DNA from 4 places in the Ruegeria sp. AG7 genome. Region 4 is predicted to be linked to each of the others. Evidence: riboswitches for the same ligand, from Rfam matches in the RefSeq annotation. Region 4 holds a riboswitch; each other region holds the start of a gene.
The links. Region 4 has a riboswitch for cobalamin ahead of ACR0BF_RS16540 (ABC transporter substrate-binding protein). Riboswitches for the same ligand answer to the same signal wherever they lie in the genome.
Positions count from the first base shown of each region.

Region 1 (4,537 bases), on a different contig from region 4:
CGTTTGTTGGACGCTCAGGACGGGATCGACAACGTGTTCTCGGACATCACAGAGCTTGGCCAAAGCTGCCGCTTTTCGGATTGTCAGCACGAGACCGAGCCCGGCTGTGCCGTGCAGAACGCAATAGGCAAGGGCGTTCTTGATCCGGCGCGGCTGGACCGTTGGCGCAAGCTGCGGCGCGAAGATCAGCGAAACTCGGAAACCGTTGCGCAATCGCGGGCGCGGGACAAGGCGTTCGGCAAGATGGTCCGCGGTGTCATGCAGGACAAGAAGCTTCGCAAACGGCCATAGCTGCAAGGTGTTATGGAAAACCTGCGTCGCGTCTGATCAGGCGATCAGGCGCGGCCAGACCGCTGCATTGCGCCGGGCAAATGCGCCTATGTGACCAATCTCCGGCAGCCCAAATTCGGCAGGCTTCAGAAGGTGGCGTCTGGCCCCGGGGCCATACAGATCGGCAAGGCGCCAAACCGCCTCGGGCGGAACCATCTGGTCGTCTTCGAACGTGAACAGATCCACAGCTGTTCCAGAACTGCCCCAATGCGCATCAGGCAAATTCTGCCCGATCTCGGGAACGTAGCTAAGAGGAGCTGTGCACCATTTGCGCCATTGCCAGTAGACCGAGGCGGGCAGGTCCGAGCCAAACCCGATTGCTTTGCCAGGCAGATAGCCAAGCGCCCGCACCATCAGCGGTGCATGGCCATACCAGAACAGCCCCGCCAGCCCCCGATAGGGCCATGGGTGATCATTCAAAGTCACCAGCCCCGAACACACACAGATCATACGGTCAATCTGGTTGATATCCGGCTGCACCGGCCCCAGCATCGCACCGACCGAATGGCCGATGGTCCAGTGCTGCGCCTTTGGAAACCGCCTGCGCATCTCGGCCCGTGCCGCCGGCATATCGATCAATGCCCAATCCGCCATTGTAGCACGCGCGTCTTTCAGGCGGCCGACCAACGAAAGCCCGTAGTCCCGATAGTCATAGGTCAGGCAAGCCACCCCCCGCTTGGTAGCCAGCCATCGCGCAAAATGGCGATAATAGTCACGCGGCACACCTGTAGCACTGTTCAGCACAACAACGGTTTCCGGCTCACCCACAGGCCGGTACAACCGCGCCGACAAGGTCACGGACCCTGACGGAAAGCTGAAATCTTCGATCAACACCGTCTGTTCCGTATCCAACATGATCCCCGGCTTTCACTGAAACAATCGGTTTGCCTGCCTTCAATGCCGACGACACTAGGCCGGAACATAATCCGCATCCAGCATGACCAAACGTCCGGCCTAAAGATCGGCTTGACTCGGAACGCGATCAGACGCTAGCGGTTGTGTGATGGTTTCCGGCCCCTACAAGAGGTCGGGATGAAAAGGGAACACGGTGCGGTTTGTCTGGTCACACAGACATCAACCAAGTCCGCGACTGCCCCCGCAACTGTAAGCGGTAAGCAATGCCGAAATACCACTGGCCTATGGGCTGGGAAGGTCGGCAGAGCAATGACCCGCAAGTCAGGAGACCTGCCATCGGAACTGAAACCGAAACTCGGGCGGGGTGTCCGGGCAGGTCCTGACGGCGAAATGCTGTCCCACCTGCCCCAATATTCCAGCCCACCACGCGCGGAGGGCGCAGGATGATCTGGAAGACAAAATCACACGAATACAGCGCAACGGTGTGCCAGCGGACAGGGAAAACCTGCCCGGCTTTGGCGCGACTGGCCCGCTCGATTTCGGAAGCCATGGCGCAGGCGGTTTCGGCCACCAGCGAGGATTTCGAATTTGAAGGCAGCAGCGCGCTGTCACATTGCGCAGAAGGGTGCATGGCAACGATCAGAGCGCGATCCGACAGCGTTCGCATTTTCTGTGGAACACACCCTGACACGGCAACTCGGGATCTGGATGCCTATGCTGATTTGATCTTTGGACCTACATTCAGCACGCTGCCCTCGGGCACCATCGCGAACCTGCCTTGCGCCATGATCGAGGTTTCAACGATCCGCCCCCAAAAAACCGGCTACGCGCCACAGCAGCTTTCAGCTTGATCCCACTTCCACCTGTGCCGGGGTGATCCGGGACGCCCAGGCCAGCTGCGCATCGGTTTCGACAGCGCAGGGGCGCACGGCCCGCAAGCGGTCCAGTGCGTCGCTGGCGCGTTCACCGCATTCAACCATCAGTCGCAGAACAATCATCCCGGACCTGCCGCACCCCCCACGGCAGTGTACAAGGACCCGGCCACCGCCCGACAGTGCGTGTCGGGCCGTGGCGCTGACCTCTGGCCAGGCCTTCCGAACCGCTTGCGTCGGTGCTCCAAAATCTTCGATCGGCAGGTGAACCCACCGGCTGGCCCGGCTTTGGATGTCACTGCCAAAATGCTGCGCGCCATCCTGAAGCATTTCGACATCCGTCGTCATTGAAATCACAAGGCCCGGTTTCCACGCCGCAATCGTATCCAGATCGGTGGCGTAATCCCCGCCACGCCCTGGCATTGAAGTAAGGGCAAGCGTTCCGCCTCCGACCTGCAGAGCAAAAATGACCAGCTGCGACATGAAGTGCGTCCTCCCCCAAGGTACTCTTTACAAAATGAGTCATTAAATCCGCTGGTCCAGTTTAGTTGGAAACCAGTCCGTTTCTGAAACAAAAAATCATCTCGCCCCACAGTGGACGCGGACTGCCGCCGCCACTACGCTGTGCCGAAGCACCGAATCCGAGCGAGTAGACATGACAGACACGCCCAGCCCCGCCTATCAGGTTCTCGCCCGCAAATACCGCCCGGAAACCTTTGCCGACTTGGTGGGTCAGGACGCCATGGTGCGCACCCTGAAAAACGCTTTTGAGGCCGACCGGATTGCGCAGGCCTTTGTCATGACCGGCATTCGCGGAACGGGTAAAACCACCACGGCACGGATCATCGCCAAGGGCATGAACTGCATCGGACCGGATGGAACCGGAGGGCCGACAACAGAGCCTTGCGGTCAGTGCGAGCATTGCATCGCGATCATGGAAGGCCGCCATGTCGATGTGATGGAAATGGATGCCGCCAGCCGTACCGGCGTCAACGATATCCGCGAGATCATCGACAGTGTCCGCTATCGCGCAGCCAGCGCGCGCTACAAGATCTACATCATCGACGAGGTTCACATGCTCTCGACCAGCGCATTCAACGCGCTGCTCAAGACGCTCGAGGAACCGCCCGCACATGTGAAGTTCATCTTCGCGACCACCGAGATTCGCAAAGTGCCGGTCACGGTTCTGTCGCGGTGTCAGCGCTTTGACCTGCGCCGGATTGAGCCCGAAGACATGATCGGTCTGCTGCGCAAGATCGCCGGGGCCGAGGGCGCGCAGATTGCCGACGACGCACTGGCGCTGATCACCCGCGCTGCAGAAGGGTCGGCCCGCGACGCGACCTCATTGCTCGATCAGGCAATCTCGCACGGGGCCGGTGAGACGACGGCAGATCAGGTCCGTGCGATGCTGGGTCTGGCGGATCGAGGTCGTGTTCTGGACCTGATGGACATGATCCTGCGCGGTGACGCGGCAGGGGCGCTCACTGAACTGAGCGGGCAATATGCGGAAGGCGCAGACCCTCTGGCTGTGCTGCGCGATCTGGCCGAAATCACGCATTGGGTGTCCGTCGTAAAGATCACACCCGACGCGGCCGAAGACCCGACGGTTTCCCCCGACGAACGCACACGGGGCCAGCACATGGCCGAGGCTTTGCCGATGCGGGTTCTGACCCGGATGTGGCAGATGCTGCTGAAGGCGCTGGAGGAAGTCTCTGCGGCGCCCAACGCGATGATGGCCGCCGAAATGGCCGTTATCCGACTGACACATGTCGCCGATTTGCCCAGCCCCGAAGAACTGATCAAACGGCTGCAAGACAGCCCGCCTCCGCCCCCCGGCGGGCCGGGCGGGGGCATGTCAATGTCCCGGCAGGCCCCGGTGGCAACGCAATCCAACGCGACCCCGCCGCCTGCCTATACATCGCCCCCGCGCGGCGCGGGTGGCGCACCGGTTGCCGCGCTGGCGCAGGATGCCCAGACGGCCCTGGCCCGCTATCCAACCTTCGGGCATGTGGTGGAACTGATCCGCACAAACCGCGATGTGAAACTGCTTGTCGAGGTGGAAAGCGGCATGCGCCTTGTGTCGTACCAGCCCGGCCGGATCGAATTCACCCCGACGCCTCAGGCACCGTCGGATCTGGCGTCGCGATTGGGCTCTGCCCTGCAACGCTGGACTGGCAATCGTTGGGCCGTCTCCATTGTCTCGGACGGGGATGCGGCGACCATCGCGGAAGTGCGGGACCGGGCCGAACTGGCCCTGAAAGCCGAGGCCGAAGAGCACCCGCTGGTTCAGGCCGTTCTGACGCAATTCCCCAAGGCAAAGATCATTCGGATCGAAACACCTGAACAGCGCGCCGCCAAGGTTGAGACCGAGGCCCTTCCCGAAGTCGAAGATGAATGGGACCCCTTCGAAGAGGATTAGCCCCCAGGCCCGTGGGTCCAAGTTTCAGGAAACCTGACATACTCACGCCCTTCCACGTTGC
Region 1 covers NZ_JBQFYP010000001.1:559,143-563,679, forward strand. Annotated here, with positions in the region: gene rsgA (ribosome small subunit-dependent GTPase A) at 1-291, shown strand, start outside; gene ACR0BF_RS02915 (alpha/beta hydrolase family protein) at 328-1,185, opposite strand; cobalamin riboswitch at 1,319-1,537, shown strand; gene ACR0BF_RS02920 (hypothetical protein) at 1,629-2,036, shown strand; gene ACR0BF_RS02925 (protein-tyrosine phosphatase family protein) at 2,028-2,540, opposite strand; gene ACR0BF_RS02930 (DNA polymerase III subunit gamma/tau) at 2,713-4,476, shown strand.
Region 1: it holds a riboswitch for cobalamin, as region 4 does, so the genes downstream of both, ACR0BF_RS02920 (hypothetical protein) here and ACR0BF_RS16540 (ABC transporter substrate-binding protein) in region 4, are expected to answer to the same signal.

Region 2 (4,537 bases), on a different contig from region 4:
AAGTTGGGCAGCCATCGGTTCCCATGCGCCTGAACCCGGACGGCGCGTATTTCTTTGGGCTCAAAGTCGGGCGGCGTAGTACCGAACTGGTGCTGACGGATTTTCTTGGCAACGTCAGGCACCGCGAACGGCGGACCTATGATTTTCCGACGCCCGAGGCGACATTGAGCTTTTCCACAGAAAGCCTCGACAAAGTGATGGCGTCAATGTCGCCCGAGGCGCGCAGCAGAATCGCGGGCCTTGGGATTGCCATGCCGTTCTACCTTTGGGACTGGGCACAAACATTGCAGGTTCCTCAGGAAAAAATGGATCCGTGGCGTGACGCGGACCTGAAAGGCGCGCTAGCCGCAAGCTATGACGTGCCGGTATTTTTGCAGAACGACGCAACCGCGGCCTGCGGTGCCGAGCTGGTGTTTGGCCCTGCAGAAGGCCCACGAGATTTCCTGTATTTCTATGTCGGCTTCTTCATCGGGGGCGGGGTGGTTCTGAACGGCTCCATCTTTTCAGGGCGGGGAAATGCCGGTGCGCTTGGTCCATTGCCTGTGCCGGACGACGCAGGCGGAGTGAAACCATTGATAGATGTCGCCAGTCTTTATGTGCTGGAGCGCGCAGTTGGTGGGAATGCCGAAACAGCCGGCTCAATCTGGGAAACGACACGGCATTGGGACGTACCGGAAACCCACCTTGAGAATTGGCTGAACCAGGCGGCGCACGGAATCGCCCATGCCATCGTCTCTTCTTGCAGCCTGATCGATTTCGAATGTGTCAAGATTGATGGCTGGATGCCTGCTGATATCAAGGCGCGGCTGGTGGAAAGGGTTGAGCTCAAACTATCCCATATGAACCTGACCGGGCTTGAACGGCCCTTGGTGCTGGCAGGGGCGGCGGGCCCGGATGCCCGGTCATTGGGGGCGGCCAGTTTGCCATTGTCGGAAAGATACCTGCTCGAGGGGTAGGTTCATCCCCGAAAAACCCCGACCTGTATCCAAAGCGGATCAACCGGAAAAAGGGCATTGCCCGCTGAACTTTTTGACAGCCAGCGCAATTGATCGTTGACGGATGCCGAAGAAGTCTGGCAAGCCGCTCGGCATGTCCGGTTCCGGGGCGTGCTCTGGAATCAATAGGGAATGCGGTGCGGGCTTTGGCCCAATTCCGCAACTGCACCCGCAACTGTAAGCGGCGAGCAGGGCTGAAGTGCCACTGGAGTTAATCCGGGAAGGCCAGCCCAACGCTTTGACCCGCAAGTCAGGATACCTGCCGGACATGTGCCTTTGACAAGGGCACTCCTAATCGGCGACGGGATGTGCGTCGGAGCAGGATGCTTGAAAAAGCAGCTCGGCTTGGACGTCCCCGCAGTCAAAACGCATCTCGTACCGGGGTTGGTACGATGGGACAAGGACGACTATTGATGACCAAGCTGCTTTCTGCGGCCGCTGTGGCGATGGCGCTTCCAGCGATGGCAAATGCGCATTTCCTGCTGGAATACACCTCTGACACCATGATCGACGCACCGGGGAATGTTCCGGTCAAGCTGATCTTCTGGCATCCGTTCTCGAACGGGCATGTCATGGATCTGGACAAGCCGCAGGAATTCTACGTGATCCACAACGGTCAGAAAACCGACCTGCTGGACACTCTGGAACCCGTGCGTTTCACCGGTGGGGAAAACGAAGGCGCGGCATTCAAGGGTTATGTTCCGGTCAAACGGTCGGGCGACTATGTGCTGGTGACAGTTCCCCAGCCCTATTACGAGGGGTCTGAGGATATCTATATCCAGCAGATCGCCAAGGCATTCCTGAACCGCAACGAATTGCCGACCGACTGGATGAACCCGGTGGGCTTGCCGGTTGAGATCATCCCGCTCAACAAACCGACCAACATCATCGCGGGTTCGACCTTTACGGGTCGAGTTATGGCAGAAGGCCAACCGGTTGCGGGTGCCGAGATCGAGATCGAGTACATGGCCGCAGAACCGGACATGGAAAGCACGGCTGCTTCGGCCCCGACCGTCTCGCCGTTGCCGGGTGGTGCATTGGTCGCAACTTCGGATGATAACGGGTATTTCACATTCGGCGTTCCAAAAGCCGGATATTGGGGTTTTGCAGCGCTCGGCGCCGGTCCCGTGACCGAACACAATGGCAAAGAACTCAGCCAGGACGCGGTCATCTGGATCCGCGCCTGGGATTTGGAGTAACCGTAGATGCATATCGTTGACGGAGCCTTGTCCAACCCGGTTGTGATCGGCGGTGCCGTCGCTGCGGCGGGTGGAATTGCCATGGGCCTCAGGTCGCTGGATCTTGATCGCATCCCCACTGCGGGGGTGGTGTCAGCCAGCTTTTTCGTGGCATCGCTGATCCATGTTCCTATTGGTCCGTCGTCGGTGCACCTGATCCTCAACGGTATGGCCGGGCTTTTGCTGGGGTGGGCCGCATTCCCGGCCCTGTTCGTCGGGCTTTTGCTGCAAGCCGTCTTCTTTGGCTTTGGCGGGTTGACGGTATTGGGGATCAACACCCTGAACATCGCGTTGCCCGCGGTTCTGGCCGGACTGATCTTTAGCCGCCTGATCGCCCACGGCTCACCGCTGCAAGGTGCGATATGGGGCGGGGTCGGCGGTGCCTTTGCCACTGCCGCCACAACCGGCATGGTTGCGTTTTCACTGGCCTTGTCCGGGGATGCCTTCCTGCCTGCGGCCAAGCTTGTTTTCTTTGCACATATTCCTGTCATGGCGATTGAGGCGATCCTGACCGGGTTCGCGGTTTTGCTGGCGCGCAAGGTCAAGCCCGAGCTGTTTGTCAAACGAGCGGTCGCATGAGGTATCTGGCAATCGTTCTGGCGCTGTGCTGCGCACCCCTACCTGCCTTAGCGCATAAGGTCATAGCCGGAGTGTTTAAATCCGGTGACGCCATCGAAGGCGAAATCGGCTTTTCCAACGGCGACATGGCAAGCGATACCGAGGTCATCGTCAACGGCCCGGACGGAGCCGAGCTGGGCCGTATCGTAACAGATGCAGATGGGTTCTTTATCTACACGCCAAACGCGCCGGTGGCCCATACATTCTTTGCAAACCTTGGTGCCGGACATGTGGCCGAGGTCACCATGCCCGCTGCGGATGTCGCCCGGATCATGGGCGTTGAAGCGGAACCTGATACCCCGCCAACAAACGCACCTGCCCAGACAGCGGCGGTGCTCAGCGATGAACAACAACAGGTCATTGCCAGGGCTGTTCGTGATGAGCTGCGCCCGCTACGACGCGAGATCGCGGCTTACCGCGAACAAAATGATCTGCAAACTGTTCTGGGTGGGATCGGATATATCGTCGGTCTGTTTGGTCTGGGCTTTTACTTTGCGGCACGCCGCAAGCTGGCGGCCTGATGGCGCATGTTCTGGGACAACAGGAAAGCACGCTGGTCAAAGCGGGCACGCAGCGGCGCGGCGCGATCAACCCGCTTGATCCTAGGATGCGGATCGTTATGGCGGTTGTCTTCGCGGTGGTGACAGTGGCGGTGTCCTCGCTGACAGCGCTGTGCGCGGCTTTGGCGGTGTCCCTTTCGCTTCTTGCCGCGTCGCGTCTGCCCTGGCGGATGACATTAAAACGCATGGCCATGATGGACGGGTTCATCCTGTTCATGCTGGTGTTGTTGCCATTCTCCATGCCCGGCGACCCGATGTTTACGCTCTGGGGGTTCCCCGCAAGCTGGCAGGGCTTCTGGAAAGCGGTCGAGATCGCCTTGACGGCCAACGCGGTCATCCTGTCCCTTATGGTGCTGGTCGGCACGATGGAGCCGGTCACGCTTGGCCACGCCCTGCACCGCCTGCGCTGCCCCGAAAAGCTGGTTCACCTTTTGATGTTCACCATCCGATATATCGAGGTTCTGCGGGAAGAATACCTGCGCCTGCACGCGGCCATGAAAGTGCGCGGCTTTCGCCCGGCAACAAACTGGCACACCTATCGCAGCTTTGGCTATCTCGTGGGCATGATGCTGGTGCGCGCGATCGAAAGATCCGAACGCATTCTTGATGCGATGAAATGCCGGGGTTTTTCAGGCCGTATGCTGTTGCTTCAGGACTTTACCCTGACCCGAAGGGACATCGTTTTTGCTGCAGGTCTTGGTGCTCTTTGCGCGGGTCTGATCATACTGGATTTGGCATGACACTGATTGCGCTTGAAGAAATCCGCTTTGCCTACGCCGGTCAGCCACCCGTTCTTGACGGTGCCAGCCTCAGCCTGTCCGCTGGTCAACGCCTGTCGCTGACGGGCCCGAACGGGGCAGGAAAATCGACCTTGCTGCGCATTACGCTTGGCTTGCAGCGCGCACAGTCCGGCACGGTCAGGATCTTTGGTCAGCAAAGGGTGCATGAGGCTGATTTTCACGACGTGCGCCGCCGGGTGGGCCTTGTGTTTCAGGATGCGGATGATCAGTTGTTCTGCCCGACCGTCGCCGAGGATATCGCCTTTGGCCCGCTCAACCTGGGCAGAACACGCGACGAAGCACTTGCCATCGTTGAAAGCGTGTTGGGTGATCTGGACCTGATGCAT
Region 2 covers NZ_JBQFYP010000026.1:13,456-17,992, reverse strand. Annotated here, with positions in the region: gene ACR0BF_RS19305 (ROK family transcriptional regulator) at 1-956, shown strand, start outside; cobalamin riboswitch at 1,078-1,276, shown strand; gene ACR0BF_RS19300 (DUF4198 domain-containing protein) at 1,409-2,194, shown strand; gene cbiM (cobalt transporter CbiM) at 2,201-2,812, shown strand; gene ACR0BF_RS19290 (cobalt ABC transporter permease) at 2,809-3,372, shown strand; gene cbiQ (cobalt ECF transporter T component CbiQ) at 3,372-4,151, shown strand; gene ACR0BF_RS19280 (energy-coupling factor ABC transporter ATP-binding protein) at 4,148-4,537, shown strand, end outside.
Region 2: it holds a riboswitch for cobalamin, as region 4 does, so the genes downstream of both, ACR0BF_RS19300 (DUF4198 domain-containing protein) here and ACR0BF_RS16540 (ABC transporter substrate-binding protein) in region 4, are expected to answer to the same signal.

Region 3 (4,537 bases), on a different contig from region 4:
GTCAGAGGGGCGGATCTGTGTATCAACCATTGTGCGGCGCCGGGCTGCGAAGTCAGTCATTGGATATCTCGTCTCATTCCCAAAGATGTCGGGCTTGTGCCATATCCTGAACCTTCCAGCAACGCCCCTGTTGCCGCAACCTGAATCGTGATCACCTTCTTGGGCATGGACTTCGGCAAATTTCAGTCTTGCCGGCAAATTCGCACGCAATCCACTGGACGCCCCCGAGGAAAGCTGTTAAAAACCCAGTTACACCACAGCAAGTATTTGATTTTACTTGAAAAGGCGAGTTGGCGGAGTGGTGACGCAGCGGATTGCAAATCCGTGTACACCGGTTCGATTCCGGTACTCGCCTCCAACAACATCCAAATCGCTGACTTAACCCCGCAGTACACGCGTGCGACGCTCGGTATTTCAAGACGTTCAAGGCCCGCGATTCTGTCGAATTGCGGGCCAGATATGGCGTGTTTTTCGGAACACCTGCCTACCCCTGCTCGTTCAAGGGGCGAGATTTTGTCTGGTATGTGCTTTACGTTCAGGCGCGCCCTTGTGGCACAACCTCGTATCCCGGCTCCTCCGGCTCATCATCCGTCATTTCGGCAGGGAAGCCCGGGGCGGTGATATCCAGGCCGGTTGCCTCTTCCAGCCGCTTGATAATATTTGGTGAAAGCTCGCGTTCGCCATAGCGTGCGATACCATCGTTAAAGATGTTGATCATCACCGGGTTTATTTCCAGCGGCACCCCGGCGCGGTCGGCGACCTCCTGAAACAGACCGATATCCTTCTTCACCAGATCCATGGTGAAGGAAATATCGCGCGACCCGTTCAAGATGACCTGACTTTCGGTTTCGTGCACGAAGGACGTGCCGGACGAGATTTTGATCGCCTCATAGGTCGTGTTCAGATCCATCCCCGCAGCCTTTGCCGTAACCAGTGCTTCGGCGCAGGTGATCAGGTTGGCGGTGGCAAGATAATTGGTCATCACTTTCAGCACCGAGGCCGAGCCCAGTTCGCCGGTGTGCAAAACCCGACGACCCATTGTCGTCAGGAACGGCAGAATTCGTTCAAACGTTTCCCGGTCACAGCCCGCAAAGATCGAGATATTGCCTGTCGCGGCACGGTGGCACCCGCCAGAAACCGGGCAATCGACGGCCGCACCGCCGCGCGATATGACTTCGGCACCCAGGCGTTTGACTTCGGCCTCGTCGGTGGTCGACATCTCCATCCAGATCTTACCGGGGCCCACTTCGGGCAACATCTCCTGCATGACTGCGTCCGATGCTGCCGGAGACGGCAGACAGGTGATCACCGCATCGCAATCGCGCATCAACTGGGCGGGCCCCTCAGCCGCCTTTGCACCTTTGGCGACAAACTCGGCCACCAGATCCGCGTTCAGGTCATGCACAGTCAGATCAATGCCGTTGCGCAAAAGGGATCCCGAAAGCTTGCCGCCTACGTTACCCAGACCGATAAATCCCACTTTCATATGACGCATCTCCAAGTTCGTCGTTTTCCCGTCATGCGACCACATACCGAACACATTCTTCATGCCGCCGAACGACGCCTACAGGTCGCTTTTTTCTCCTTGGCTTATTTGTTGCGCGCGAACCGCTTGACAAGCGGGTCAGCGGTGCCGCATGTCCCTGTCGTTGGTGTCGGCGACAGCCGATGAAAAGGGAATGCGTCAACGGTTCATCCGCCAAACGCAGCCGCCCCCGCGACCGTGACCGGAGAGGATGCCCAATGCCACTGGCCTGTGCCGGGAAGGCGGGACATCCGACAGAGCGACCGCTCTGGCATCCGCAAGCCGGGAGACCTGCCAACACCCGAAGTTGAAACCGGGCGGGGTGTTCCGGTGTCGGGTCCATGTGCAGACGTGGTGCCCGCATGAAACCCCGTCCCCCGCGAAGAGGATTTGGGGGGATGAGAGACATGACCGAGAACGAACCGGTAGAGCTACTGGTCTGCACGACTTGCCGCCGGGGTCTGCCCGTCGAGGATGACGCTGAGCGTCCCGGCACATTGTTGCACAAGGCCCTGGAACAGGCTGTCCTGCCGGATGGTATCACTCTGAAACAGGTCGAATGCCTTTCGAACTGTGATCAGGGCTGTTCCATCGTTCTTCGGGGCGGGCCGGATCGCTGGACCTTTGTTTACGAGAATCTGAACGAAATCGATCACGTCGATGTCATCATCGATGGCGCGACTAAGTATCTGGCCACAGGCGATGGTCTGGTGAAATGGCGCGACCGTCCTGAACATTTCCGCAAAAACTGCGCCTCGCGCATTCCCCCGATTGGAGCCTGAGATCATGTCGAACCTTGAAAAACTCCCCGTCACTGTGATCACCGGCTTTCTGGGCTCGGGCAAAACCACGCTGGTGCGCCATCTGATGCAGAACCCGCAGGGCAAGCGCCTTGCGATTGTTGTTAACGAGTTTGGCGATGTGGGTGTTGATGGCGACATCCTGAAGTCCTGCGCGATTCCGGAATGCCCTGCGGAAAACATCATGGAACTGGCAAACGGCTGCATCTGCTGCACCGTGGCCGACGATTTCATCCCGACCATCGAGGCGCTGATGGCGCTGGAACCGCGCCCGGATCACATTTTGATCGAAACATCCGGCCTTGCACTGCCCAAACCGCTGCTGAAAGCGTTTGAGTGGCCTGATATCCGTTCGAAAATTACCGTTGATGGCGTTATTGCGCTGGCCGATGCCGAGGCCGTGGCCGCCGGTCGCTTTGCTCCGAACGTTGAAGCGGTGGATGCCCAACGGCTGGCTGATGACTCGATCGACCACGAAACACCCTTGTCCGAGGTGTTCGAGGATCAGATCTCGTGCGCGGATATCATCCTGCTGACCAAGCCCGATCTGGCAGGTCCCGAAGGTGTCGCGAAAGCTAAACAGATCATCGCCGCTGAGGCGCCGCGCCCGCTTCCTGTCGTCGAGGTTGCCGAGGGTGTCGTCGACGTACGCGTCGTGCTTGGCCTTGAGGCTGCCGCCGAAGATGACATGGACGCGCGCCCGTCACATCACGATGGCCATCACGATCATGAGCATGACGATTTCGAAAGCATCATCGTCGAGTTGCCGGAACAGACCGACCCGGCGGAACTGGTTGCCAGGATTGAACGTCTGGCAACTGAGCTTAATATCCTGCGCGTCAAAGGCTATGCCGCCGTCACAGGCAAACCGATGCGCCTGCTGGTTCAGGCTGTCGGCGCACGGGTTCGTCACCAATACGACCGCCCGTGGGAACCCGGTGAGGTGCGCCGCTCGCGCCTGGTCGTCATTGCCGAACATGACGACATCAAAGAGGCTGAGATCCGTGATATCCTAGTGGGTGTGACCGAGGTTGCCGAGTAAGTCATGCACGTCGTCTTTCGCGAAAGCCACGGGCTCGAGGAAACCGAGACCCCAACCGATCTGGGCCAAAGCCCGGCCGATCTGGTTGTACTGTCCTTTTCCGACAGTGACCTGGGCGCTTTCGCGGAGGGCTGGCATCGCGGCGGCGGACCTGAGGGGCGGATGCCCACGATGCGGCTGGCCAATCTTGCTGCATTGAAACACCCCCTGTCCGTCGACACCTATGTTGAACAGACACTTGAAGGCGCAAAGGGCATCCTGATCCGTCTGATCGGCGGCGTGCCCTATTGGTCTTACGGGCTGCAACAGGTTCTGGCACTGGCGCAGGCCAAAGGCATCGCGCTGGCCGTTCTACCGGCGGATGGGCGAGAAGACACTCGGTTGGATGAGTATTCGACCCTGCCCCTCTCGACCCTGCGGCGGCTGGCACATCTGTGTGATACCGGCGGAGAAGTCGCCGCGCAGGCCGCATTGGCCCAGATGGCGTTAGCAGCAGGGCTTTATGCCGGCCCGGTGATGGGCGCGAAAACCCTGCCCGAATGCGGTGCGTGGTGCCCGGAACAGGGTGTCATCCCGGTGGATTCCGCGTTCGAGAACGATGCGAAACGCATTCTCGTAACCTTCTACCGTGCTTATCTGACATCAGCAGACACAGCTCCGGTCGCGGCCCTGATCCGCAGCCTGCGCGCCCGCGGGCTCCAGGCGGTGGGTTTGTTCGCCCCGTCGCTCAAGGCCCCGGCCGCTGCCGACTGGCTCAGGGAACAGGTCGTTGCCCTGAGACCATCGGCCATCATCAACGCCACTTCATTCTCAGGTAAGGGCGCGTCTGGCACGTCGCCTTTGGACGCAGCGGATGTGCCGGTGTTTCAGGTCGCCCTCGCCACCTCGCGACGCAAGGCTTGGGCCGAGGCCGAACGCGGCCTGTCACCCGCCGACCTCGCCATGCATGTGGTATTGCCCGAAGTGGACGGGCGAATATCGGCAGGCGTTGCCTCATTTAAAGAGCCGGGCAAGCGCGATCCGCATCTGGAATACTCGCGTTTTGCGCATCGGGCCGAGCCGGACCGGATCGAGGCAATCATCGACCGGGTATCGGGCTGGCTCGCCCTGAATAACAAACCCAAGGCGGACCAGATCCCCGCGTTGGTACTGTCCACATATCCAGGCAAA
Region 3 covers NZ_JBQFYP010000008.1:125,746-130,282, forward strand. Annotated here, with positions in the region: gene ACR0BF_RS12720 (protein-L-isoaspartate O-methyltransferase family protein) at 1-60, opposite strand, end outside; tRNA gene ACR0BF_RS12725 (tRNA-Cys) at 285-358, shown strand; gene ACR0BF_RS12730 (NAD(P)-dependent oxidoreductase) at 536-1,531, opposite strand; cobalamin riboswitch at 1,634-1,838, shown strand; gene ACR0BF_RS12735 (DUF1636 family protein) at 1,933-2,307, shown strand; gene cobW (cobalamin biosynthesis protein CobW) at 2,312-3,367, shown strand; gene cobN (cobaltochelatase subunit CobN) at 3,371-4,537, shown strand, end outside.
Region 3: it holds a riboswitch for cobalamin, as region 4 does, so the genes downstream of both, ACR0BF_RS12735 (DUF1636 family protein) here and ACR0BF_RS16540 (ABC transporter substrate-binding protein) in region 4, are expected to answer to the same signal.

Region 4 (4,537 bases):
AAGCGTTGGCTGAGCCCGATGGAATATGCATCTCCTCACTTGTTCATGACAGTGTCGGGAAACGGGTGGCAGACGGTTTCGTCGACGCGGGTGAGCACGATATAAAGGGGATTGAGCAACCGATCAGGGTCTTCCGTTGGCCTGCAAAAGGGCCGGTTCAGGCAAAGCAGGAAAAACCGTCTATCGCGATCCTTCCATTCGAAAACATGTCGAACGACCGGGAGGACGAATATTTTTCCGAGGGCGTCGCTGACGACATCGCCACCGATCTATCCAAGATTTCGGGGCTTGTCGTCATCGCTCGCAACGCGACCCGAGATTACAAGAAACGGCCTCACTCCGCTGGGGAAGCAGCCCGAGAGCTTGGGGTCCGGTACGTACTCGAGGGAAGTTTGCGCCGGGGCGGCGGCCGAGTTCGCGTCAACGCGACGCTGATCGATACGGAGAACTCCAACCAGCTGTGGGCCGACCGGTTCGATGGAGAACTGGCGGAAATCTTCGACTTTCAGGACCGTATCACCGAGAGCATTGTCTCGACGTTGGCGGTGACGCTTACTCGAGCGGAACAAGAACGGGCATTTCGAAAAGAAGTCAAAAGCCTTCAGGCGTACGATTATGTCCTGCAAGGCAACGCGTTTCATGCGCTTACGACCAAGGCTGACAATGCAAGAGCGCGCGAACTCTACGAGCGTGCAATCGAGCTCGACGCAGCATACGCTCCGGCATACGCGGGGCTCGCCTGGGCTTTGGTGCATGATGCATTTCGGTGGAGCCCAGATCCTGAAGCGACACTTGAGCTTGCTCTGAAGCATGCCAAGCAAGCCGTTAAGTTGGATACCGGGTTAGCCAAAGCCCATATGGTTCTTGGCGACGTCTATTGTTGGACGAGGCGAAACTCGTTGTCCGTGGTAGAGGGACAAAAAGCGGTAGAGTTGGAGCCCAGCAATGCTGATGCACATTTCGCGCTCGGGTACTACCTGCTTGCGTCCGGTGCCTCAGAAGACGCGGTCAAAGAGGCGCGGCTTGCCTTACAGTATAATCCGGTATTCGCCATGGGTTTCTACTACGAAGTGTTGGGGACGGCGCTCTATCTCACCCAGAGTTACGATGACGCTATCGCAGCACTTGAACAGGGACTGGCACGATATCCGGACCATGATGGTTTGCACCAGATACTGGCGGCAGCCTATGCAAAGCTGGATAACCTGGATGCTGCTCGAGTGCATGCCGAAGAGTATCTGAGGCTGCGGCCAGACGAGTCGCTGTCGAAGATTTCTGAAAGGCTTCCCTACAAAAACAAAGATGATCTAGAGCACCTGATTGAAGGCTTGCGTCGAGCTGGTGTGCCCGAATAACTTGGCTGGCCGGTTTGTTGTCTCAATGACTGCTTCGTCCGCATGTGAGACGCTCGAAACCGGCGCAGCGAAGGTCCGGTTCAGAAAATGATCTTGAAGCCCGGACTGAACGGCAGCTTTCGCCGTTTCGACTCGGGTTTCTCGCGGTCGCAGAGAATAGCCGGTGTCCGCCCACCTTACTAGTTCATGCGTTCCGCAGCATTTGGCACTTTGGGCTCTCAGCAGCCATTCGCTGCACTAGGCTTGAACTTCCGCTCACCCCACCAAAGCCCCCGAACCGCCAGCACCAGCGAACCCCGTCAGCACCCGGGCTAGTCGTCAGCGGTCCAGGTTGGCGGTCTCGTAAGCTATCCCCAAAGCGCCAGTGAGCGGTCGTTCTAGCGGTCAAAATGCCCGGCGCAGAGCTTAGCGAATGCCCGTGCTGACCCGCTGACGCTCCATTCCGCCCGTCGCTTAGCTCAGCAAAATGCCCCCGAAACCGCCCCAGTTTCTCGGGCTTCGCTGAAAAGCCCATAGGTTTCATCGGTCGGCAAGGATTCCTACCACCCCAGCCATGATTTTCCTATATATCACACACCGACGTCCTCGGGGCGGATTGTAGCGCCTTCTCAGCGGCTTGTCTGACGTCAGCACCATGTTGAGACGCGCAGGTTCATGCCCTTGGGAGAAAATGGGAAAGACCCCCGAGTTTTTTCTTGCCGCAGAGTAAGTGTTAAGGTACCCGCGTTTTACCGGTCCCGATGTGGCTAAGAGGGAATCCGAGGTGCCTTTTGGTGCCAACCGGAACTGCCCCCGCAACTGTAGGCGGCGAGCGCTGTCCATTCCGTCACTGGGCCATTTCGGTCTGGGAAGACAGGACAGACAAAGACCCGTCAGTCAGGAGACCTGCCGGTATGAAACCGAAACACACCGGGCGGGGTTGTCCGGGGAGGTTGCCGAAGAAACGCGCCGGGCGGGCTATGTACCACTCTGCGCTCACAGCAGGCAGAAAAGCGTCTGTTGCTTCGGTAAATGCCCATTCACCCGTTCTCTGGTCATTGACACATGGAGATCGATTGTCATGTTTCTACGCACTGGCCTGATTGGCCTTTCCTTGCTGGCTACCAGCGCTGCCGCCGAAGGAAACTTTCCCTTAACCATCGAAAACTGCGGTCACTCGGTCACGTTTGACGCGCCAGTGACGTCGTCAGTCACGGTCGGCCAAGCCGCGACCGAGGTGCTTTATGCGCTGGGTCTGGGCGAGCAGGTTCTTGGAACTTCGGTCTGGTTCAACGAGGTGCTGCCTGAATATGCCGAGGTGAATGCCAAGGTAGAGCGTCTGGCAGACAATGATCCCAGCTTTGAAAGCGTTGTTGCCAAGCGGCCGGGACTGGTCGCAGCGCAATATGAATGGCATGTCGGACCCGAGGGCATCGTCGCCACGCGTGAGCAATTTCACGAACTGGGTATTCCAACTTACGTGATGCCTGCGGATTGCGTCGGCAAAGACAATACGGTCGGCGGCGATGGCACCCGCCTGCAAGCGTTCTCGACCGATACGCTGTATCAGGGTATCGAAGAACTGGCGGCAGCCTTTGATGTGTCCGAACGCGGCACGGACCTGGTTGCCAAGTACAAGGCCCGCGAAGCCGCAGCCGTCGCCAAGGCGCAAGCCGTGAAACTGGACGACGTGTCAGCCGTATTCTGGTTTTCATCTCCTGAAATGGAAAGCGATCCGTTTGTGGCCGGGCAGAAGGGCGCACCGGGATACATGATGAGCACATTGGGCATCCGCAACGTCATCGAGACGGATGAAGAATGGCCAACAGTTGGCTGGGAGACCATTGCCAAGGCCAACCCGACAGTGATCGTGATTGCCAAGATGGACCGCCGTCGCTTTGCTGCGGACGACTACCTGAAAAAGCTGGAGTTCCTGCGCGCTGATCCGGTGACCAGCCAGATGGATGCGGTCAAGAATGACAGGATTGTCGTTATGGATGCGCAGGCCATGGACGCCACCATCCGCGCGATCCCGGCGCTGGAGGATCTGGCCGAGAAGCTGGATACCATCGGAAACAACCTGTGAACGAGGTCGCCGCAATCTTTCGGCAGGGTTTCAAGGCCGCGTGCCTAACTGTGCCATTGTTGATTGCGGCGGTCCTTGCGGGCGCGATGATCGGGGAAACCTCGTTGTCGCCCGATTTGGTTCTCTCCGTTCTGGTCAACAAGCTGGCCGGAGCGGACCTGCCCGTCGACCCAATTGATCAGGGTATTATCTGGAGCTACCGGATTCCTCGCGCTCTGGTCGCTGCGTCCTGCGGTGCCGGTCTGGCTGTCGCAGGGGTCGTGTTGCAGGCATTGCTGCGAAACCCGTTGGCTGACCCTTATATTTTGGGCATTTCTGCCGGGGCCTCGACAGGTGCCGTGGCTGTAACCATCGCTGGTTTGGGCGGGGGAGCTTTGTCGCTGTCTTTTGGCGCGTTCAATGGCGCGCTTTTGGCTTTTGGTTTTGTCGCGTTGCTGGCCCGAGCCTCCGGCGCAGGCGGCGGGCGGGCTGCGACGGCGCAAATCGTTTTGGCGGGAATTGCCGGGTCTCAGTTGTTCAATGCGCTAACGGCCTTCATCATCGCCAAATCCGCCAATGCCGATCAGGCGCGCGGGATCATGTTCTGGCTGATGGGAAACCTCAGCGGCGTGCGCTGGCCGGATGTATATCTGGCCATTCCGGTGGCCCTTGCCGGCTGGCTTATTTGCCGCTTTCACGCCAGAGCTTTGGACGCATTTATTTTCGGCACTGATTCAGCGGCCTCGCTGGGCATACCGGTGCGGCGGGTGCAGGCAACCCTGATCTTCGCCACCGCGCTGACAACAGCGGTCATGGTTTCGATCGTCGGGTCCATCGGCTTTGTCGGGCTGGTCATCCCTCATGCTGCCCGGTTCCTTGTAGGACCGGGGCATCGCAGGCTTATCCCAACGGCCGCCTTGATCGGAGCGGTCTTCCTGATCGGCGCCGATATCGTGTCGCGCATCATCATCCCGGGTCAGGTTCTGCCGATTGGGGTGGTTACCGCCCTGATCGGTGCGCCTGCCTTTGCCGTAATTCTGGTGCGCGGCCAGAGGAACGCCCAATGAAGATCGAGGCGCAAAACCTGACATTTTCGGTTCGCGGCAAGACTTTGCTGTCAGACGTATCGTTTGTTGTG
Region 4 covers NZ_JBQFYP010000014.1:57,262-61,798, reverse strand. Annotated here, with positions in the region: gene ACR0BF_RS16545 (tetratricopeptide repeat protein) at 1-1,355, shown strand, start outside; cobalamin riboswitch at 2,071-2,262, shown strand; gene ACR0BF_RS16540 (ABC transporter substrate-binding protein) at 2,416-3,420, shown strand; gene ACR0BF_RS16535 (FecCD family ABC transporter permease) at 3,417-4,466, shown strand; partial or broken gene ACR0BF_RS16530 (ABC transporter ATP-binding protein) at 4,463-4,537, shown strand, end outside.